DNA from 2 places in the Streptomyces callyspongiae genome. Region 2 is predicted to be linked to the other one. Evidence: riboswitches for the same ligand, from Rfam matches in the RefSeq annotation. Region 2 holds a riboswitch; the other holds the start of a gene.
The links. A riboswitch is a leader RNA that binds a small molecule or an ion and turns the genes downstream of it on or off. The one in region 2 is predicted to bind glycine.

Region 1 (3,401 bases), on a different contig from region 2:
ACGAGGCGCTCGCGCCGTTCGTGCAGAACCAGCAGGCCCGTGACACCCAGGTCTCGCCGGAGGCCGCGACCCTGGAGGCCGCCCCGGTCGCCGCGACGACCCGGCAGGCCGCCGTGAAGCTCGGGGACCAGGTCGACGAGCTGCTCCGTGCCGCCGAGGCCGGCGACCGGCAGGGGATCGCCAAGGAGGCGAAGGCAGCCCTCCAGGCCGCCGTCAACCTCATGGACCGGGCCTCCGCCGACAGCGGTCTGCCCGCCGCGGAGACCCAGGCCGACGCGAAGGCGACCCAGGACGCCCAGCAGCAGGACGAGAAGCAGGTTCCCGCCACCGACCAGGGCCCGCAGCTGTCGGAGAGCCAGCTGCCCCCCGGTGACCCGGAGCTGGAGCTGCTCCCCAACTGACGCGGGCACATCCCGCAGGACGCAGCACCGCGGAGTGTCCTCGCAGCCGGCCCGCCGCCCGGAAACGGGTGGCGGGCCGGCTGTCGTGCGGGCAGCGGCGGGCGGGCGGCCGTCCGGGGCGGCGCAGGGCCGGACGGCCCGCCCGCCCTATCCGAACGTCACGGTGCGCAGCGCACTCGCCGCACCGCGGTCCAGCACCGTCACCGAAGTGCAGCCGTCCGGCAGCCGCCCCGCCTCGGCCTCCGCCAGCAGACGCGCCACCGCACGCCGGTGGCGGAGGAACGCGTACCGCGAGACTCCGCGCCCGCGCTGCGCCTGCCCGGCGAGCGCCACCGAGGCGGGAACGTCGATCACGATCAGGTGGAGGCCGCGGCCCCGGCGCCGGGCGTCGGCCGCCAGCCAGCGGCGGACCCAGCCCTGCGTCCCGCAGTCGTGCACGAGCAGGGAGGCCTCGGAGGCCAGCGAGCGGCGGAGTCCGGCATAGTGCGCGGCGCGTACGAACGGCCGGTACAGGGCGTACGGCAGAAGGTCGGGCAGCCGCTGCGCCCAGCGTTCCCGTGTGTCCTGCGAATCGATCCGCAGTACGGGGCCGGCACCGGTCGCGGCTCTGCGCATCAGCGTGGACTTGCCACTACCGGGGAGCCCGGAGACCACGACCCGGTCGCCGGCCGGGAAGCGGAGCGTGCCGGTGCGAACGGTGCCCCGCAGGTCCCCACCGGGCACGGGCGATCGCCGCGGAGCGGGGACGGCCGCTCCGGCCGCCGGAACGTAGGCGCTGTGCAGGCTCTCCACCCGGGCCCTCCCCCTGTCGGTGCCGTTCCTCCACGGCGCTCGTAGGCGGCATACCCCGGAGAATGTCAAGAAAAAGTAATGAAGAGCAAGGCGGTTCCCCGCCCGCCGGGTCGCACGCGGGGCTTCGCTCCGGCGGAAGCCGTGTCATGATGGCCGTCGAACTCCATACCGGCCGCTTGAATCCGCGCGGGAGAGTTTCCGGGTCCGCCACCGCACGCACGACCCGGGACGCCGAAGGAGCAAGATCCTCCCTTGAATCTCTCAGGCCCCGATACCGCGCAGGACGAGGCAGATCTGAAAAGCGGGCCGCAGCACGCGCCGCGGCCCCACCCAAGGTGCAAGCCACCGCCCGCCGGGGCAGGTGGCGAACCTCTCAGGTTCCGATGACAGATGGGGAGGACATCCGTGTCACCAGCCCTGGGAGCCCCACATGAGCACGACCTCCAGCAACCCGCCCCGCCGGACGGCGCTCGACGCCGTGCACCGCGACCTCGGCGCCACCATGACCGACTTCGCCGGCTGGGACATGCCGCTGCGGTACGGCAGCGAGCGCGAGGAGCACAACGCCGTGCGCAACCGGGCGGGCCTCTTCGACCTGTCCCACATGGGCGAGATCACCGTCACCGGCCCGCACGCCGGTGAGCTCCTCGACTACGCCCTCGTCGGCCACCTGTCGAAGCTGAAGGTCGGCCGCGCCCGGTACACCCACATCTGCGACACCGACGGCGGCATCCTCGACGACCTGATCGTCTACCGGACCGGCGAGACGGAGTACATGGTCGTCGCCAACGCGGCGAACGCCGCGACCGTGCTCGACGCACTCACCGACCGGCAGGCCGGCTTCGACGCCGCCGTCCGCGACGACCGGGACGCGTACGCGCTGATCGCGGTGCAGGGCCCGGAGTCCGCCGGCATCCTGGGGCAGGTCACCGACGCCGACGTGGACGGCCTGCGGTACTACGCGGGGCTGCCCGGGACCGTCGCCGGCGTCGACGCCCTCATCGCCCGCACCGGCTACACCGGCGAGGACGGCTTCGAACTGTTCGTCGCCACGGCCGACGCGGTGACCGTGTGGGAGGCGCTGACGCAGGCGGGCAAGGACGCGGGCCTGACGCCGTGCGGGCTGAGCTGCCGCGACACCCTCCGGCTGGAGGCCGGGATGCCCCTCTACGGCAACGAGCTGACGACCTCCACCACGCCGTTCGACGCCGGAATGGGGCGGATCGTGAAGTTCGAGAAGACCACGAACGAGGGCCGCTTCGTGGGACGCGAGCCGCTCGAGGCCGCCGCCGAGCGGGCCGCGACCGCGCCGCCGCGCAAACTGGTCGGCCTGGTCGCGCGGGGCAGGCGGGTGCCGCGCGCCGGGTACCCCGTGGTCTCCGGCACGGACGGTACGGTGATCGGAGAGGTCACCTCCGGCGCGCCCTCCCCCACCCTGGGCAAGCCCATCGCCATCGCGTACGTGGACGCGGCCCACGCCGAAGCGGGCACCGAGGGAGTCGCGGTGGACATCCGCGGCACCCACGAGCCGTACGACGTCGTCGCCCTGCCGTTCTACAAGCGCGAGAAGTGAGTTTCCCGGTCCCGCCGCACAGCGGGACCGCGCAACCGCCTTCCGCCACCACCCCCGGCGGGATGCCCCCTGCCGCCCACCACCGTCTTTCCGGGAGAATCGGACCATGAGCAACCCCCAGCAGCTGCGTTACAGCAAGGAGCACGAGTGGCTGTCGGACGCCGAGGACGGCGTCTCGACGGTCGGGATCACCACGCACGCCGCCGAGGCCCTCGGCGACGTCGTGTACGTCCAGCTCCCCGAGGTCGGCGACACGGTCTCCGCGGGCGAGCCCTGCGGCGAGCTGGAGTCGACCAAGTCCGTCAGCGACCTCTACGCACCCGTCACCGGCGAGATCACCGAGATCAACCAGGACGTCGTGGACGACCCGTCGCTCGTGAACTCCGCGCCCTTCGAAGGCGGATGGCTGTTCAAGGTGAAGCTCGACGGTGAGCCGGAGGGCCTGCTCTCCGCCGAGGAGTACACCTCCTTCACCGCCGGAAACTGAGTACCGCCGCCAGCGCCCTTTCCCAGGGAAGGACCCCATGTCTCTTCTGAACAGCTCCCTCCACGAGGTGGACCCGGACGTCGCCGCCGCCGTCGACGCCGAACTCCACCGCCAGCAGTCCACCCTCGAGATGATCGCGTCGGAGAAC
Region 2 (3,401 bases):
ATGAGGCAGACGTTGCGCTGCTCGTCACCGTTCGCGCGGTGATAGGCCCGCACGGCCAGCAGACCCGCGAGTTCGCCCTGCGAACCCGCGTTGGGCTGCAGGGAGACCTCGTCGTAGCCGGTGACCTCGGCGAGCCGCTGCTCCAGCTCCCGGATGAGCGTCAGGTAGCCCTCGGCCTGATCGACGGGGGCGAAGGGGTGCAGTCCGCCGAACTCCGGCCAGGTGACGGCTTCCATCTCGGTGGTGGCGTTGAGTTTCATCGTGCACGAACCGAGCGGGATCATGCCGCGGTCCAGCGCGTAGTCGCTGTCGGCCAGGCGCCGGAGGTAGCGCAGCATCGCCGTCTCCGAGCGGTGCTCGTGGAAGACCGGGTGCGTGAGGTACTCGTCGGTGCGCAGCAGGGCAGCGGGCAGCGCATCCTCGACCCGGGTGTCGAGCGCCTCCACATCGGCGTCGACCCCGAAGGCGTTCCACACGGCGGCCAGCTGGTCGCGGCCGGTGGTCTCGTCGCACGTCATGCCCACGTGGTCGGCATCCACCCGGCGGAGGTTGACGCCCTCCTCCCGTGCACGGAGCACGATGTCGGTGGCGCGACCGGGCACCCGTGCCGTGAGGGTGTCGAAGAAGGCGTCGTGCAGCAGCTCGACACCGCCGTCGCGCAGTCCCTGCGCGAGGATCGTCGCACAGCGGTTGGTGCGGCGTGCGATGGCGGCGAGGCCGTCCGGGCCGTGGTAGGCGGCGTACATGCCGGCCATCACAGCGAGGAGGACCTGCGCGGTGCAGATGTTGCTCGTGGCCCTCTCGCGGCGAATGTGCTGTTCGCGGGTCTGCAGGGCGAGACGGTAGGCCATGGTCCCGTCCGCGTCCTTCGAGACGCCCACCAGTCGCCCGGGCAGGCTGCGGGCGAAGGTGTCCCGCACCGCCATGTATCCGGCGTGCGGTCCGCCGAATCCCATCGGGACACCGAAACGCTGGCTGGATCCGACCGCGATGTCCGCGCCGAGCTCCCCGGGCGAGGTGAGGAGGGTGAGGGCCAGGATGTCGGCGGCGACGGTGACGATCGCGCCGAGCTCGTGGGCCTGCGCGACGACGGCGCGGTGGTCGCGGACCACGCCCGATGCGCCGGGGTACTGCAGGAGGAGGCCGAAGACGCCCCGTTCCGCGATCTCGGCGGGGATGCCGTCGGCGAGGTCGGCGACGACGACCTCGACCCCGGTGGGTTCGGCGCGGGTGCGCAGGACGGCGACGGTCTGCGGCAGGCAGTCGGCATCGACCAGGTAGACGCCCTGCTTGACCTTGCCGACACGCCGTGAGAGAGCCATCGCCTCCGCCGCGGCGGTGGGCTCGTCCAGCAGGGAGGCACCCGAGGTGGGAAGGCCGGTCAGGTCGGAGATCACGGTCTGGAAGTTCAGGAGGGCCTCGAGGCGCCCCTGGGAGATCTCCGGCTGGTAGGGCGTGTAGGCGGTGTACCAGGCCGGGTTCTCCATGACGTTGCGCAGGATGACCGATGGCGTGAAGGTGCCGTGGTAGCCGAGGCCGATCATCGACGGCAGGACCGTGTTGCGCCGGGCCAGCCCGCGGAGTTCGTCGAGCACTTCGGCCTCGGTGCGCGCCCCGGGAAGCTGCAGCCAGTCGGTGCTCCTGATCACGTCGGGGACGGCGGCGGCGGTCAGCTCGTCGAGCGAGCCGTAGCCGACCTGGGCGAGCATCTTGGCCTGGTCGCCGTGGTCGGGTCCGACGTGCCGGTCCTCGAAGGGCGTACCACGCTCGAGCTCGGCGAGCGAGATGCGGTTGGCGGTCATCTGCGGGGGCCTCCTGGTCGAGCGACCTGCGAGGGCACCACGGCCGGTGCCCGGACGGCCTCCCCCTCTGTCATGGCAACCTGAGAGCTTCGCCCGGCCGCCCCTGGTGGGAGCCGCCCGGTTTTCACCGTCGGTGAGGGGGAGCCACGGCGCTGCGTCCGCCACCCGCCCTGCTTTCCAGAGTGACCTCGTCCGTACGGTACGTGAGCCTGAGAGATTCCGGGGAGGAGTTGCTCCTTCGGCGCCTCCGGCGCTGACGTCGGAGGACTCTCCCGTACGGGGTCGACAGCCTCTTCAGAGGGTACCAGCGCAGGCTCCTGAGGGAACGGGGCCTCGCGCCCGAGTGGCCGGACAGGGCGTTGTGGCCAATCGTGGGAGGGGGGCCTTGTGGAGTGGCGAGAAGCTGGAGGCACTGTGCAGACGGACATCGATCCGCGAAGCCTGATCGGCCGCAAGGCCTTCGACCGCGACGGCGTCAAGATCGGCACCGTCGACGAGGTGTATCTCGACGACGCGACCGGGGAACCGGAGTGGGCGGCCGTACGCACGGGGTTGTTCAGCCGTGACGCCTTCGTGCCGCTGGAACCCAGCAGTGTGGAGGGCGAGGTGCTGCGGGTTCCCTTCGAGCGGAACCTGATCAAGGATGCGCCGGACTTCGGGGTGGGGCGCCACCTGTCCCCGGAGCAGGAACTCCAGCTGTACCGCCACTACGGCTTGGACGTGCCCGCGTTCGGGGATTCGTCCACACCTCCCCCGCCCGACCGTGACTTCGGCCGGCTGGCCGGCCCGGAGGGCTGAGCCGGTCCGCTGCGTGCGGCGCGGGCCGGACCCGTCGACGGGTGCGCTGCGGCAGGCCTGCCGGGGAGCAGTGGGGGCGCCGTCGCGGGCCGCAGGTCGGGGTCGTCGACGGAGAAGGTGCGCACCCGCCCGGGAGGGGAGCCGGGCTCCTCGAACCGCACCGTGACGCGACCGATCCCACTGCCCTGGACCCAGCCGGGTCCGTGGACGGCGTGCCGGACGTCCAGCCCCGGCAGCCATCGACGCGGCGTGTCCGCTTCCTGCTCCGCTGTACCTGCGCGCGCCCCCGGGGTGGGATCCGGTTCGGGGGGCTGCCGTGCGTCGTCGGTGCCGGACTGCGCGAAGAGATCCTCCTGGGTGAAGTCGGCGAGGCCGCTGACTCCCACTCCCAGCAGCCGTACCCCGGCCGTGGTGTCCACTCCTGCCAGCAGCCGATCCGCGGCCTCCCGGACGACGGTGGGATCGTCGGTGGGACCGCGCAGCGTCTCGGATCGTGTCAGCGTCGAGAAGTCGTGGCTCCGTACCTTGATCACGACGGTGCGTCCGGATCGGCCGGCGTCCCGCAGCCGCCGCACGCAGCGGTCCGCGAGCCGCGCGAGTTCGTTCCGGACGCGCATGCGGTCGGTGAGATCGACGTCGTAGGTGTCCTCGACGGATACCGACTTGGCGTCCCGCTCTGCCACGACCGGCCGCTCGTCGTCGCCGTTGGCCATGGCGAAGAGGGATGCCCCGTGGGCCTTGCCCAGGAGTCGCAGCAGCTCGTCCTCTCCCGCCCCGGCCGTGTCGCCGACGGTGACGATG

Region 1: it holds a riboswitch for glycine, as region 2 does, so the genes downstream of both, gcvT (glycine cleavage system aminomethyltransferase GcvT) here and gcvP (aminomethyl-transferring glycine dehydrogenase) in region 2, are expected to answer to the same signal.

Annotation. Positions count from the first base shown of each region.
Region 1 is NZ_JBJZOM010000007.1:49,899-53,299, reverse strand. It holds gene ACL06G_RS08485 (hypothetical protein) at 1-401, shown strand, start outside; gene ACL06G_RS08480 (AAA family ATPase) at 549-1,193, opposite strand; glycine riboswitch at 1,371-1,480, shown strand; gene gcvT (glycine cleavage system aminomethyltransferase GcvT) at 1,624-2,766, shown strand; gene gcvH (glycine cleavage system protein GcvH) at 2,873-3,253, shown strand; gene glyA (serine hydroxymethyltransferase) at 3,291-3,401, shown strand, end outside.
Region 2 is NZ_JBJZOM010000020.1:75,517-78,917, forward strand. It holds gene gcvP (aminomethyl-transferring glycine dehydrogenase) at 1-1,802, opposite strand, end outside; glycine riboswitch at 1,990-2,087, opposite strand; gene ACL06G_RS18770 (PRC-barrel domain-containing protein) at 2,217-2,600, shown strand; gene ACL06G_RS18775 (DNA polymerase IV) at 2,510-3,401, opposite strand, start outside.